One region of the Pseudodesulfovibrio sp. S3 genome, then DNA from elsewhere that is predicted to be linked to it. Evidence: riboswitches for the same ligand, from Rfam matches in the RefSeq annotation. Region 1 holds a riboswitch; the other holds the start of a gene.
What was found. A riboswitch is a leader RNA that binds a small molecule or an ion and turns the genes downstream of it on or off. The one in region 1 is predicted to bind cobalamin.
Positions count from the first base shown of each region.

Region 2: linked by a shared signal. The riboswitch ahead of DWB63_RS00390 (sirohydrochlorin cobaltochelatase) and the one ahead of metE (5-methyltetrahydropteroyltriglutamate--homocysteine S-methyltransferase) in region 1 are both predicted to bind cobalamin.

Region 1 covers NZ_QTZO01000006.1:62,472-70,203, reverse strand. The annotation lists gene DWB63_RS08645 (BCCT family transporter) at 1-1,452, shown strand, start outside; gene DWB63_RS08640 (molybdopterin-binding protein) at 1,482-2,507, shown strand; gene DWB63_RS08635 (RNA-binding protein) at 2,709-2,972, opposite strand; gene DWB63_RS08630 (L,D-transpeptidase family protein) at 3,764-4,432, shown strand; gene DWB63_RS17275 (hypothetical protein) at 4,522-4,671, opposite strand; gene DWB63_RS08625 (hypothetical protein) at 4,743-4,991, opposite strand; cobalamin riboswitch at 5,263-5,434, shown strand; gene metE (5-methyltetrahydropteroyltriglutamate--homocysteine S-methyltransferase) at 5,529-7,732, shown strand, end outside.
Region 2 covers NZ_QTZO01000001.1:76,666-84,397, forward strand. The annotation lists gene DWB63_RS00375 (ABC transporter substrate-binding protein) at 1-335, opposite strand, end outside; gene DWB63_RS00380 (ABC transporter ATP-binding protein) at 346-1,119, opposite strand; gene DWB63_RS00385 (iron ABC transporter permease) at 1,112-2,146, opposite strand; gene DWB63_RS00390 (sirohydrochlorin cobaltochelatase) at 2,154-3,134, opposite strand; cobalamin riboswitch at 3,259-3,432, opposite strand; gene DWB63_RS00395 (ATP-binding protein) at 3,446-5,110, opposite strand; gene DWB63_RS00400 (Hpt domain-containing protein) at 5,120-5,845, opposite strand; gene DWB63_RS00405 (response regulator) at 5,859-6,254, opposite strand; gene DWB63_RS00410 (RNA methyltransferase) at 6,440-7,030, shown strand; gene DWB63_RS00415 (L-threonylcarbamoyladenylate synthase) at 7,041-7,652, shown strand.

The DNA of each region.
Region 1 (7,732 bases):
CCCGAGGCAGGTGAACGGGTCATCAACACGATGTTCACATTCGTCACCGTGGAGATGGGCTGGCTGTACATGCTGTTCGGGGCCGGAACGTTCATCCTGCTCATGTGGTTCGCCTTCGGCCCCTTTTCCCGCAAGCGGCTCGGAGACAAAATCGAATACTCGACCTTTTCCTGGATCGGCATGCTTTTCTGTGCCGGTGTGGGTGCAGGCATCATGTTCGGCGGCTCCATCGACTGGGCATATTATGCGGCCTATCCCATGCACGGCGAACCCGCCGGTTCCCTCAAGGCTGCCCAGTGGGGCTGTGCTTACGGCATGTTTCATTGGGGTCCGATCTGCTGGTCCATCTATGCGGTGCTGGCCGTGCCCATCGGCTACAGCTACTACGTCAAGCGCGTTCCCATCCTGAACATTTCCCAGGCCTGTACCGGCCTGCTCGGTGAAAAGGCCAACGGCTGGCCCGGCAAGATCATAGACATCCTGTTCATGACGGGTCTCGTGGCCGGTTCCGCCACGGCCCTCGGCCTGGGCATCCCCATCGTGGCTGCGGCCGTTGCCTCGGTCACCGGGCTGGAGCACTCCTTTGCGCTGGAATTCGGCACCCTGATTTTCGTCACAGCCATATTCTGCATCTCTGCCAGCCTGGGTCTCAAAAAGGGACTGAGCAACCTCTCCGACTTCAACGTGCTCATCGCCATGGCCCTGCTCCTGTTCGTCTTCATCGTCGGCCCGACCGTCTTCCTGACCGACATGGCCATCACGTCCTTAGGCCTGATGTATTCCGAGCTCATCACCATGGCCACCTGGATGGACCCCATGAGCACCTCGGGCTTCACCAAGGACTGGACCGTATTCTACTATGCCTGGTTCGTGGCCTATGCCCCGTTCATGTCCCTGTTCATCGCCAAGATCTCCCGTGGCCGGACAGTCCGCGAAGTCGTGCTCGGCCCGGTCATCGTGGCCTCGCTGGGCTGCGGATGCTTCTATCTCGTGTTCGGCAACTTCGGCCTGCACCTTCAGCTCACCGGCCAGCTTGACGTGGTGACCATGGTCAAGACCGTCAAGGGAGCCACCGCGATCATGGCCATTGCGGATTTCATCCCCATGGCCCCCCTCTACAAACTCGTCTTTGCCGGGGTCACGGCCATCTCCATGGCCACCACCTTTGACGCGGTCTCCTTTGCACTGGCCGCCACCACCACGCGCAAACTCACCCCCGACGAAGAGCCTGCCCGCTGGAACAGATTGTTCTGGGCCATGTCCCTCGGCCTGGTTCCCACGGGCATCATGCTCATCGACGGTCCTTTGTCGGTACTGCAAACAGCGTCCATCGTGGTCGGACTGCCCGTACTCGGCGTGGTCTGCATCGGCGTCGCCTCATTCCTCAAGGAATACGGGCAGACAGGCTGGGTGGAATACGATTCCGCCGCCTGCACGCCGCATGATCTGTAAGCATTCATTCGCATCACTACGAGGTTGTCATGAAAACCATACACGTTGAAAATGCCGTGGGCACCGTCCTGTGCCACGACATCACCCGGATCATTCCCGGCAGCGAAAAAGGCCCTGCTTTCCGTCGCGGCCATGTGGTCACGGAAGCGGACATTCCCACCCTGCTGGATATCGGCAAGGAGCATCTCTACGTCTTCGACCCCCGGGACGGCTACGTTCACGAGGACGAGGCCGCCCGCCGCATAGCCGAGGCAGCCGCCGGTCCCGGCATCACCCTGAGCGCCCCGGTGGAGGGCAAGATCACCCTGTGCGCCGCCCACGACGGACTGCTCGACATCGACACCGACATCCTGTTCAAACTGAACTCGGTCAAGGACGTCATCTTCGGGACCATTCACACCAACCAGCTCGTGAGCAAGGGCCGGGCAATGGCCGGCACCCGCGTCATTCCGCTGGTGGTCACCGAGGAAATCGTGGCCGAAGCCGAAACCCTGCTCCGAACAAACCCACCGCTCATTCAGGTCCGTCCGCTCAAACCGTGCCGTGTAGGCATCGTCACCACGGGCAGCGAAGTCTACAACGGCCGCATCAAGGACAAGTTCGGTCCGGTCATCCGCACAAAATTCAAGGGATACGGTTCCACCCCCATCGGCCAGAAACTCGTGTCGGACGATCCGGCCATGACCGTGGAGGCCATTCAGGACTTCATCGCGGACGGCGCCGACTTCGTGGTGGTCACGGGCGGCATGTCAGTGGACCCGGACGATCAGACGCCCGCTTCCATCCGCAGGGCCGGTGCAGAGGTCGTGGCCTACGGCGCCCCCACCTTTCCCGGTGCCATGTTCATGCTGGCAAAGATCGGCGACGTGCCGGTGGTCGGCCTGCCCGGCTGTGTCATGTACTATCGCGCCAGCATCTTCGATCTGATCATACCCCGCATCCTGGCGGGCAAGGACGTGACCCATGAGGACATCCTCAATCTCGGCCACGGCGGATTCTGCGAAGGATGCGCCGAATGCCGCTACCCGGTGTGCGGTTTCGGCAAGGGCGCCTGACATCTGTGGCCGGGACTGCCGCCAGACCCGGCCACAGACAGGCTGACTCTTGATCGGAAATAGAACAGATGGAATGAACCCGGCCCGCCCACTGGACGCAGGCACCTCTTCGCATCCCGGACATCTGAGGCCAAGGCACAAAAAAAGGCGCCTGTCTCATAAAAGACAGGCGCCTGATGCCTTACGGCTTAAAGACAAAAACTACCAGCGGGGACGCTCTTCACGAGCCTTGGCTTCGTTGACCTTGATATTACGGCCACCGAAGTCCTTACCGTCCAGATTGGCGATAGCTTCACGCGCACCGGCGTCGTCCATTTCGACGAAACCGAAACCACGGGGGCGACCTGTTTCGCGATCCTCGATCAGCTTGACGGAAGTGACTTCGCCATAAGCTGAAAAGGCTGCACGAATTTCGTCTTCAGTAGAAGTCCAGGACAGGTTGCCGACATAAAGATTCTTAGACATTCAAATTCTCCTAAAACGTGATGATGATATAGCGCCCGTGCACTAAAAAAAAGGAACCGTGTACAAGTTGCACACACGGCTCCTATATAGACTTGTATTAATCACAACCAGCTCTGGCCACAGTTTGACCGCGCCTTCACGGGTGCGGCTGGTGTTGTATTTACTATCTAAACAATTTTTGAGGGAAGTCAAGCAATATTTTCCAAAAAAGATGATCACAAAAAAATAATTCGCCCAGTCAGACATTTTTTTAAAACAACAAACTCCTAATAACAACAATTAACAACCTAATTAACATGGACAATTTAGCACTCTGTAAAATTATAAACAGCCGTTCATATGATTTTAAAATTGATTTTCATTGTACAACATCATTGTTACGACATTCGAGACATACACATTTACTATATTACTTATTTCAGTAGAACCTTGTACATGAATTAAAAATTAAAATCGTATTCATATCAGCAATAAATATTTCAGGCAGCCCCGCTCCACCAGCATCCCTGCCGGACACTCCAATAATTGTACCTGACCGTATCAGTTGATTTATCACTGAATACGATGTTATTTACTTCTGAAGTCCGAATGATCCTACAAAATCCGGAGACGACATCATGCCAACACCACAAGCATTATTCCATTCGACACCCCATTTTCTCACGACTTTTCCCGAAAGATGCCTTAAATGCCTACTGCTGGCCCTGCTGTTTTTATCCTCCGCTCCCGCCTGGGCCATGGATGCTCCTCAACCGCCCTCTATTTCTGCCGATAAGAACCAGTCCGCATGGATGCAAAAAAGCCGTCAGCTGATTGTTGTGACCGCCCCGAACTGGGAAAGCCGAAGCGGCACCTTGCGGCGATATGCGCGGACGTCTGACGGCACCTGGCTGCAAACCGGCGAACCGGTTGCCGTCATCCTGGGCAAAGGCGGTCAGGGCTGGGGTCTGGGGCTTCATCCCCCGGATGCAATCCTCCCCGGTGAACCCAGGAAATTCGAAGGGGACGGAAAGGCTCCTGCCGGCATCTTCACCCTGCCCTATGCCTTTGCCTACGACCCTGAGCAGATCGCAGGAACGGCCATGCCCGTACTGGATGTGGAATCGGATTTGTTCTGTGTGGATGATCCCGGATCAGCTCACTACAACACCACGCAACGATTGCCGACCGGTTCAACGGCCCCGTGGAACAGTGCCGAGACCATGCAGCGCAAAGACAATGTCTACAACCTCGGTGTTTTTGTCGGGCACAATTCCGACCACCCGGAGCCGGGCCGCGGTTCCTGTATATTTTTGCATATCCAAAACCCCCAAGGTTCGCCAACAGCCGGGTGCACCGCCATGAGCGAGCGTTCTCTGCAGGAACTCATCCACTGGCTGACCCCGGCAGCGTTCCCCATACTGGTGCAACTGCCTGAGCCTGCCTATGTCCGACTCCGAAAGGCATGGGGATTGCCCTGAGCAAAAAGGTTCACGAGTCACCCAAAAGGGCCGGAACGATCACTCGCTCCGGCCCTTCAATTCATTTCATGAAAACCTGTGGCACAGGTTTAGTTCGTCGGCACTTCGGCTGGATCGGTCTTGGTTTCCTTCAGTTTGGCGCGAAGGGGGGTGTAATATACCGCCGAGCGGATTTCACCGGTACGGGGGTTGAACTTCAGCTTGCTCTCGACGTCATCCGGGAAGCTCCACGCGTACACGTCCCATTCGCCGTCCTTGTAGGTCTTGGCAGGCGGCCCGGCCTTGACCTGAATCTTGGCCAGGGCCTGGTTTATATTATACCGTCAAAGGTTTGGACGATGCGTGCGTAGATGCGGCCGTCAACAGCGGCGAAGGCAATGGCCGGATTGGTGTACTCATGCAGGGCCGTGCGGCAGGGACCGGTATAGTTGTAGTAGCTCACCCCGTCTTTTTCCATATACAGGATGAAATTGCCGCCATCCAGCTCGCTCAGGGGGGTGCCGAAGGCAACCTTGCCACAATCGAAGGCATGGACCGGGACCGGGACGCATAACACCATCAAAAAAGAAAATGGACGCGAGAGCGGGACGCATGGCAGCCTCCAGCTTTATATATGATAATATATTTCATTTAATTCTATTCACACTGAAGCACAATACCCCCCAATGACTCCGGAAAGGACGGACCCGCCATCTGGCTCGCCTGCCGGACGCACTGCTCCACATGCGTCAACCGCCGTTGTTCCTAACCCATTGATTAAAAGACAGGAATAATTCCAAACACCCCTATTGGCCCTCACGAAACCGAGGGCTTGCCTTTTCCCGCACCTTAATATATCAATACATCTTGATATAGTGATTCGGCAAGAAACGGAAAGCGGTGAAAAACCGCTGCGGACGCGCCGCTGTAACCGGCAAAACCCGTTGATGACCACCGATTCAGGGAAGGGATTCAACATGATGGGGCCGGAAGCCAGAAGACGTCTTGCCAGGGAGCAAACAACCTCGTCGCCGGATGGTTTGGCACAGAATCCAAACGGGTCCTGCTGCTGCGAGGTACACGCTCTTGGTCTTTCACCCATAACCATGGAGTAGACATGAACGCGCACGTGCTGGGTTTTCCCAGAATGGGAATCAACCGCGAATTGAAATGGGCCTTGGAGAGCTTTTGGCGGGGAGAAACGACAGAAACCGCTCTGATCGCCATCGCCGAAGACATCAAAAAACGGCATTGGGAGATTCAGGCCAAGGCCGGAATGGACCTGCTGCCGGTCGGAGATTTCTCGCTTTACGACCACGTTCTCGACACCATAGCCCAACTCGGGGCCGTACCTCCGCGATTCCAACGGGAAGGCAGCGGAGTTGATCTGCAAACATATTTTCACATGGCACGTGGACATGCCGAAAACGGCATCCCGGCCATGGAAATGACCAAGTGGTTTGATTCCAACTACCACTACATAGTCCCGGAATTGACTCCGGACATGCGTTTCGAAAAATCCAATTCCCGCCTGCTGGAAGACGCCCTGGCAGCCAGAGAACTCGGATACTCCCCGAAACCGGTCCTGGTCGGACCTGTAACATTCCTCATGCTCGCCAAGGAAGTGGGCACATGCAACCGCTGGGATCATCTGGAAAGCATCACCAATGTCTATTGCGAGATCATAGCCGAGCTTGACGCGCACTGCTCCTGGATTCAGATCGACGAACCGATCCTGTGCACGGACCTCACGGAAGAGGCCAGACAGGCCTTCAGGCTCTCCTACACGAAACTCAAGTCCGCAGCCCTCAGCGCCAGACTGCTACTCACCACCTACTTCGGCGAACTGGACGACAACCTCGATCTGGCATTGTCCCTGCCTGTCAACGGCCTGCATGTCGACCTGGTCCGCGGCCGCAGGCAACTGGAACGCATCCTGGACACGCTGCCGCCGCACATGACCCTGTCGCTCGGCCTGGTAGACGGCAGAAACGTCTGGAAAACCGAATTGGAAACAGCCCTCAGAAAAGTGAATGCCGCCTCCCAGAAAGTGAAGACGAACCAAATCATGATCGGTTCCAGTTGCTCGCTGCTCCACTCCCCCATGGACGCCTCGAACGAGACGGAACTGGCCCCGGAACTGAAGCAATGGATGGCCTTCGCCGTACAGAAGTGCGACGAAATCAACGCGCTGAAACAGGCCGCAATCACCAATGAAAAACCGGCCCTGTTCAACGAAAACACCATGTCGTTGCTTGCCAGGGGCGCTCATGCCGATGTCGTGGACAAACAGACGCGCAGCCGGGTCCAGGCCGTCACGCCCCGGATGTACGAGCGCACATCGCCTTTTGCCGTGCGCTCCGTTGTCCAGAAGGAACGCCTGAAACTCCCCCTTTTCCCGACCACGACCATCGGTTCGTTCCCACAGACAGCCGAGATACGAAAAGCGCGGCTGCAATACAAACAGGGGCAACTGTCGGCAGCGGAATACACCAAAACAATGAAAGCACAAATATCCGAAGTCGTTGACCGCCAGGAAGCGTTGGGACTTGATGTCCTGGTACACGGCGAACCGGAACGGAACGACATGGTCGAATACTTCGGCCAGCAGCTCAGAGGGTTCTGCTTCACGTCAAACGGCTGGGTCCAGAGCTACGGCAGCCGTTGCGTCAAGCCGCCCATCATCTACGGCGACGTCTCCCGCCCGGAAGCCATGACAGTGGACTGGGCCGTGTATGCCCAAAGCCTGACGGACAGGCCCATGAAAGGCATGTTGACCGGCCCCGTGACCATACTGTGCTGGAGTTTCGTCCGCAACGACCTCCCGCGCGAAGATGTCTGCCGCCAGATCGGATTGGCCATTCGGGACGAAGTCGTGGACCTCGAAGCCGCCGGGATCAACATCATCCAGATCGATGAAGCCGCCTTGCGCGAAGGGATGCCCATCCGCAAGGACCAGCAGGAAGCCTACCTGCGCTGGGCAGTGGACTGCTTCCGGCTCGCGGCGGGCGGAGTCGCGGACGCCACCCAGATTCACTCCCACATGTGCTACAGCGAATTCAACGTCATCATGCGGTCCATTGCCGAAATGGACGCCGATGTGATCAGCATCGAGGCAAGCCGCAGCGGCATGGAACTGCTCGACGCATTCAATGCATATCAATACCCGGCAGAGATCGGCCCCGGCGTCTATGACATCCACAGCCCCCGCATCCCCGACACGGACGAAATATACTCGCTCCTCACAAAAGCGCTGAAGGTCATCCCCGCAGAACGGCTCTGGGTCAATCCGGATTGCGGTCTCAAGACCCGGGCCTGGCC
Region 2 (7,732 bases), on a different contig from region 1:
GCGGCCCAGAGTCCGGGATATCCCCGGCGCAGCATGGGGCGGATGAGGATCAGGTCCGGTTCGGCTGCCAGGAATTTTTCCACGCCGTCGCGGGCGTTGAATGCGGGTTTTTCCATGACGGCCATGGGATAGTCTTCGCTGGTGGAGACGCCGACGATCTCTTCGTTCAGCCCGAGGCTGAAGAGGTTCTCGGTATGAGCGCCGTACAGGGAGATGATTCGGGTAAACGGGGCCTTGACTTCGATGGTCCGGCCGGAATGGTCTGTCAGGGTCTGGGAGTTGGCCGGGGAGTGCAGCAAGAGCGTGAAGAAGAGGGTGAACAAAAGCCGTTTCAAAATGATTTCCTTAAATATAAGCGATGTATGGGCCGCTGGTGGTGTTCAGGATATGGACGTGCACGCCGAAAACCGCGTGGATGTTGTCCGGTGTGAGTGTGTGGGCAACGTTGCCATAGGCGTGAACGCGGCCTTTGTCCAGCAGGAACACCCGGTCGCAGAACCTGGCGGCCAGGTTGAGGTCGTGCAGGATGGTGATGACGGTTCGGTTTTTTGTCTTTGCCAACCGCTGGAGTTCGGTCATGGCTGCCATGGTGTGGCGGATGTCCATGGACGACGTCGGCTCGTCCAGCAGCAGGACGGGTGTATCCTGTGCCAGCCCGCGCGCCACGGCAGTGCGTTGTTGTTCGCCGCCGGACAGATCGGCCAGGATGCGGCCGCGCAACGGGTCGAGGTCCATGGCGGCAAGGCTTTCCTCGACGGTGACCAGATCTTGGGCCGTGGGGCGGCTGAACCTGGGTATGTGGGGATGGCGGCCCATGAGCACGGTCTCGAATACGGTGAAGGGAAAGTTGAGGTCGGCCTGCTGGGGGACCAGGGCGCATAGCCTGGCAAGGGCCGCGGCGGAAAAGCCGCTTACGGGCCTGTCTCCCATGGTCGCCCGTCCGGCGGATGGACGGAGGTGCCCGGCAAGGACCGAAAGCAGGGTTGATTTGCCGCTGCCGTTGGGGCCGAGGATGCCGTGCAGTCTGCCCGGCTCAAAGGCGATGTCCAGGCCGTTCAGGACGGGCGTTTCGGCATAGGCAAAGTGCAGGCCTTGCAGGGAACAGGAGAGGCTATCCACGATACAGTCTCCTGCTGCGGCTGAAAATCCAGCAGAATATCGGACCGCCGATGAGGGCGGTCAGCACGCCGATGGGCACCTCGTGGGGCAGCACGGCCCGGGTCAGGGTGTCGGCAATCAGGAGCAGGAGCGCCCCGCCCAGCCCCGAGGCAGGCAGGAGCCAGCGGTTGTCCGGGCCCACGATCATGCGCATGAGGTGGGGGACGATCAGCCCCACAAAGCCGATGATTCCGCTGACGGCAACGCAGACCGCGCTGATCAGGGAGGCCGTGATCAGCAGCAGGAGACGCACGCGGGCCGTGTCCACGCCAAGGCTCCGGGCCGGACGGGCACCCAGGCTCATGATGTTCAGGTCTCGTCCGAAGAAAAGGCATACGGTGAAGCCGAGCAGGGCGACCGTGCCGGTGAGGGCAACGTCGGTCCAGGTGCGGCTCACAAAGCTGCCCATGAGCCAGAAAACGATGACCGAGACGCGCTCGTCCGCCAGATATTTGATGAAACTCAGGCCCGCCGACAGGATGGCGGAGACGATGACGCCCGCCAGGATCAGGTTGGCAGGGGCCAGTTCACCGTCGCGCCCGGCCATGGCCATGACCGCGAACAGGGTGGCCGCCGCCCCCAGAAAGGCCATGAGGAAGAGCGTGGCCGGTCCGAATACGGTCAGGCCCAGCAACAGGGTCAGCGCCGCGCCAAAGGCTGCACCCGAAGATACGCCCAGGGTGAACGGGTCGGCCAGGGGATTGAGGAGCAGCCCCTGGAAAACCACGCCCGCCACGGCCAGGCCGAATCCTACGGACAGGCTGGTCAGGATGCGGGGCAGCCTGACCTCGAAGATGACGCTGGATTTCAGTGTGGGCATTGTGTCCGCCGCCCCCCGCAGCCCGTCCAGCAGCCATGTGAGAATCTCGGCTGGTGAAACGGCTATGAAGCCCATGCCGCAGGCAATGATCGTCAGCCCTGCCGCGATGGCGGCAAGGAGCAACAGGATCAGTCCCTTGCGGGTGGCTTGGCGGGGAACGGCGTTCATGTCTTGCCTAGGGAAGCAGGTGGGTCTGCGCACGGGCGTCTTTCACGTGATCGACGTAGATATCCGCCCATGTGTCCACCATGCCCAGACCGCGCAATTCGGTTTTCACATCGAATCCGGCCTTGGTCAGCATGGGCTTCCAGGCGTCGTCCTCGTCACCGGCCATATCGTTTGAGGCGTGGTCACCGGCAACGATCATGAACGGCTTGAGCAGGATGTGCTTCTTGCCGGAGGCCTTGAGATTGACCAGCAGTTCGTCAAAACCGGGGAATCCCTCCACACAGCCCACGAAGACAGGATAGCTGAAATGCTGCTGCATGGCGTGCTGGAACTCGGAGTATATGCCCGTGGAGAAATAGTCGTTTCCATGGCCCATGTAGACCAGGGCTGCATCCATTTTTTTCGCTTCTTCCACGTCGTTCTTCATGGCCTTTGCTCCCACCTCAATGTCTTCGACGTAGGGATGGACATTTCCGGGCATGCCCAACGCCGGGCGACCGAGTCGAAGGCTTGCGAAGGGCAGGGATTTCGTTTTCACGGTGCGGATGGAACGCAGGCCGATCAGGGTGTTCTTGAGGTCCTCGAATTCTTCTCCGGCAAAGACGTGCAGGGATTGTACGGTGACGTCCTTGTAGCCCTGGTCGCTCAGGTCGGCCAGGGTGGCCAGAGGACTTTTCACGTACAGGACATCTTCAGGTACATCGGGATTGGCCTCTTTCCAAGCAGCGTCGCCCTGTCGTTCCTGCCAGATGGACCGGATGATGCTTGAAGTGAAGGCCAGCTTCACCGGCACTTTGGGGTTGGCCGCCTGGACCCTGTCCCGGATGTGCAGGATGGATTTGAGCGCTTCCGGGTAGGAAGTGCCGAAGGCGGCCAGGACGATGGCCTCTTTGGCCGGACCTTCGTCGCCGTGTCCGGCATGTGCCGGGATGGTCAGAAACAGGAGCAGGAGCAGAGGCAGAAAAATGGCGTGTGTTCTTTGAAGCATTGTTCCTCCGATACGGAGGGGCTGATTAAGGAAAATGAATATCCCCTTCCTCGACGAATTCTGAGGAAGGGGAACCGTTTTTTCCCTTCAAATCCATGGCGGCAAGCCCTCGTACCACCGTGGCAAGTCCGATATCGTTTCAGGCAGGTCTTCCGGCTGGTCCCTCCTGCCCTCGCCTTCCCGGTTTTATCCAGTGGCATTGTGAGAACAGTTCGTCAGGACGTCACGGCGGCGGGTCCGCTCCCGATTCACACGGGATTCCCTATTGAGTCAAAACACCTGAAGGGCGAAAATTAGGCCGGTTACAGCGACTATGTCAAGGAAGACTCTGCGTTCCTGGCTATGCGTTCCTGGAATTGCTGGATCATTTCCTCGGCGTTGATGACCAGGGCGTCGGATTCGCCCATCATGCCGTACCCGAGGATGGGGATGTGGAAGATTTCCTCCACGGGAACGGTGAAGCCGGTGATGACCACCTGCTGTTGCCTGAGGACTTCGTCTACCAGGATGGCGCCCTTGTAGTCTCCCACACGGACCACAATGGCCTGGGCCATTTCGATGTTGTTGATTTCCGGGGTCAGTTCGAGAAGGTCGGCCAATCGGAGCAGGGAGTGTATTTCGCCACGCACGTCCACGGTTTCCCGTCCGTCGGGAAGCTGCACCACGTCCTGAAGGCGCGGCATGTAGATCTCTACCACGTCCCGGCTGGGCATGATGAACGTGTCGCCGCCCACCTTGCAGACCAGGGCGTCCACGATGCCTTCGTTGGCCGAGCGGTCCAGGGGAATGGTGATGGTGAAGGCCGCACCATGGCCCAGCGTGCTTTCTATTTCCACGTCACCGTCCAGAGTGACCTTGATCGCATTGACTACTGCATCCATGCCCACGCCTCGACCGGATACGTCGGTGATTGTTTCGGCGGTGGAGAATCCGCTTTGGAGCACGAATTGAAGTATTTCCTGCTTGTTGTATTCCTTGTCCGCGTCCGCCAGTCCCTTTTCGAGAGCCTTGGACAGAATCCGGTCCGGGTCCAGGCCCCGGCCGTCGTCCTTGACCTGGATAAAGGCACTGTCGCCTTTACGCCAAGCGGACAAGGTGACAACACCCGCTTCCGATTTCCCTGCGGCCTTTCGGCCCTCGGGATCTTCCAGGCCGTGATCCACAGCGTTTCTGAGCAGGTGAACAAGGGGTTCGTTGAGGCTTTCCACAATGGTCTTGTCCAGGGCCAAATCGTCGCCTCTGACATCGAATTCAAGCTTCTTGCCTATTTTCTGGCTCAGGCTCTTCACCAATCGGTGCATGGGCGTGAAAATCTGTTTGAGCGGCACCAGACGGATGGCGTTTACTTCCTTCTGGAGTTTGCTGATGACATTATCCAGTTCGCGGAGGCTTGAGGCCACCTGGCTCATGTTGGTGGCACCGCCCTGGGCAATGACGGCATAGGTGACCATGAGTTTGCCCACCAGCTCGATGACCCGATCCAGGCGGTCCGTACCAACGCGGATGGATGAGATGGCCTGTGCCGAAGGTTTGGCTGCGGCCTTTTCCGGCTCGGCAGACTTCTCTTCTTCTAGCGCTGCCTTTGTCTCGGTCGGCGTGTCGTCTTCGGCTGTTGACGGTTCTTCAAAGGCCTTGGCAGCCTCTTCTTCGGACTCTTCAACCACTGCAGCGGCTTTTGGCCTGTTCGTGCCAATTCTAGCCAGGGCTTCCGCGCTTCCACCGAGCAGGCCGCCCAGGGCAAAGAAGAATTTTTTCTGGGCCTCACAGATGCCGAGCATGGCGGAAATGATGTCGTTGTTGACCGGCGTGATGCCGTCCTTGAACATGTCCAGAAGGGCGATGACACCTGCGGATGAGAGCTGCATACAGGACAATCCGAGTGCATCTACGACCGTTTCGGCCCCCTGGCCGGTGGCGTCTACTTCGAGGATCTGTTTTTCAATGTCCTCAATGCACTGAATGATACTGTCTTGCATGCGCTTTCCTTATTGTCTCGAAAAATAGGTTTCTTGGTCTGCATAGACGGAGATGGTCTTGTCGAATCCCCAGGCGTAAAGCGTCTGTTTGACGTCTGCCGACAGTGTGCAGGCCGCGATCTTGAACGTGGAGCCCATGCTTGCGATGGCACCCCAGGCACCGGACCCCAACGTGAGCACCTGTGCCAAATCCAGGAGAATGGAGTCGCCCGGTTCGACGCCCAGAATGGCGGAAATAATCGGTTTGAAATGGCCTTCCTGATGAACGCGGGGATCCTTGACTCGTATGACGGTCACTCCGTCCCGAATCTCCACGTCCACGCCCGCTCCCATTGCTACGGCCTCTACCTGACCGCCGCTGGAGGCCTCGGTGATGAGACTCAGTACTTCTTCCTGTTCCTCTGTGTCGAGATTGCCTTCACGCAGTTGTTCAAGAACCTGGAAAATCATGTTCACGCCACGGGAGAGCAGGGTGATGTTCATGTCGGTGGATTCCACCTCCCCTCCCTGTACCTTTTTCAGGAAATCCTCAATCTTGTGCGTGAAATGGGAGGCTTCTTCAAATCCTGTCATGAAACCGGTCACACCTTTGATGGTGTGCAGCGGGCGAGCCAGAATCTCGATGCCTTCACTTCGGTCATCGCCTTCCAGCATCTCGAGTCCTTCCATGACCTGAGGGTAGTACTTGTCATTGACTTCGGAGAAGAACTCCTCAACCATCGGGTCTTCGCTCATGAAATATCCTTGGCTACTTGTTCAAGAGTCCGAGTTTTTCGAGTTCATTGTAGAGTTTGTCCTTGGCCACTGGTTTGACTATGTAAGCCGAAGCCTCTCCATCGTAGAAAGTTTTTATTACTGTTTGCGGATCATCCAGGGCTGTGGTCATGATTATCTTCACCCTGGGGCGGTATTTGTTTTCCGTTTCAATGGCCCTGATTTTCTGCAGAGCCTCAATACCATCTACCTCCGGCATCATTATGTCCATGAGGATGAGGTCGTATGGTCTTTTTTCCGCATGGCTCAACTTGAATGCTTCAACGGCCTCCCGTCCGTTGACGACAATATCAACTTCGAAGAGAGTCATCAGGAAAGACCGTAAAACTTTTCGACTGAGAAATTCGTCTTCGACTATGAGTGCACGCATTCTTATCTCCGCTGCTTGGCGTGATGTTATGTATCCAATGTCCTTTTCCTACGAAAAAGAAAAAAATGTCAATATGATGATATTATTTTATTCCTGAAAATAATGGCACATTATGAAAAAAGAGGTGTTTCCGAAAGCGGTCTTCGGGGTTGCAAAACGTTTGCATAATGGATACCAACCCCGCTATGTCACGCGATATCACCGAGAAAAGAAAGAAAAGAATCGATCAGGTCCTGGCCCACAGGCAAAAGGATTTGACCCTTGTCATGGACAATATATGGGATCCGCATAACGTGTCGGCAGTTCTGCGAAGCTGTGACGCGTTCGGAGTGTCTGGTGTGAATCTGTACTACACCACCGCACAGTGGCCCGATCTGGGAAAGAAGAGTTCCGGGTCGGCCAAGAAATGGATCGAGCTTTCTCGACATATCGATGCTGCTGATATGGTCGGCGGGTTGCGCCAAAAAGGTATGCAGATATTGCGGACCGGCTTTTCCGAAACGGCCCGGCCGGTCATGGATTTCGATTTTACCCTGCCCACGGCGATCATTCTGAGTAATGAGCATCGGGGAACAGCTCCGGAACTGGCCGAGCTTGTACCGGACGAGATATACATCCCGATGCAGGGCATGGTACAGAGTCTCAATGTGTCGGTAGCTGCGGCCATTATACTATACCAGGCCTTCACGCAGCGTCATGCTGCCGGTATGTACGCTGTGCCCTCTTTTACGGATGAAGAACTGGAAATACGCAAAACCGAATGGTATGCGAGGTAAGGAGGCTTTCATGCAAGATTTGCTCAAGGCTCTGCGCTCCGGCGGCATTGTCATATATCCTACGGAAACCTTGTACGCCGTGGGGTGCGATGCAACCAGCGAGGAGGCCTGCCTCAGGATCGGAAAGGTGAAGGGGCGCCCGGATGAATGTCCGCTGCCGCTGATCATCGGCGGGATGGATATGCTTGGTCTGGTCACGGCCGAGCAGCCGAAATCCCTGATCTCCCTGGCAAAGGCTTTCTGGCCCGGCCCGTTGTCCATTCTCGTCAAGGCGCTTCCCGAATTGCCTGGCTGTCTTTCCGACGAGCAAGGGTATACCTCTGTACGCTGGAGCGGTCATCCCTTTGCCTCCGAGTTGTCCCGAAGGCTGAAGAAGCCCATCGTAGCTACCAGTGCCAATATTTCCGGCAAGCCCCCAGTGGCCCTGCCGGAGGACATTGCTCCCGATCTGCTCGAAATGGTGGATGCCGCCTACATGGATCCGCCATGGCCGCGAGGGCACAAGCCGTCCACAGTGGTCCGCATTTTGGGGTCCGACAAATTGGAGATCCTCCGCGAGGGCGAGGTGTCCATCAAGAAATTGTGTGACAAGGGCTTTTCTGTGGCAGTGAAAGGTCTCTAACTATCAGTTTTACGGCCATGGGAACTATGGCCGTAAAAAAACTTGAACCCGGATACACCAGGAATGGGGCTTTACGGGCG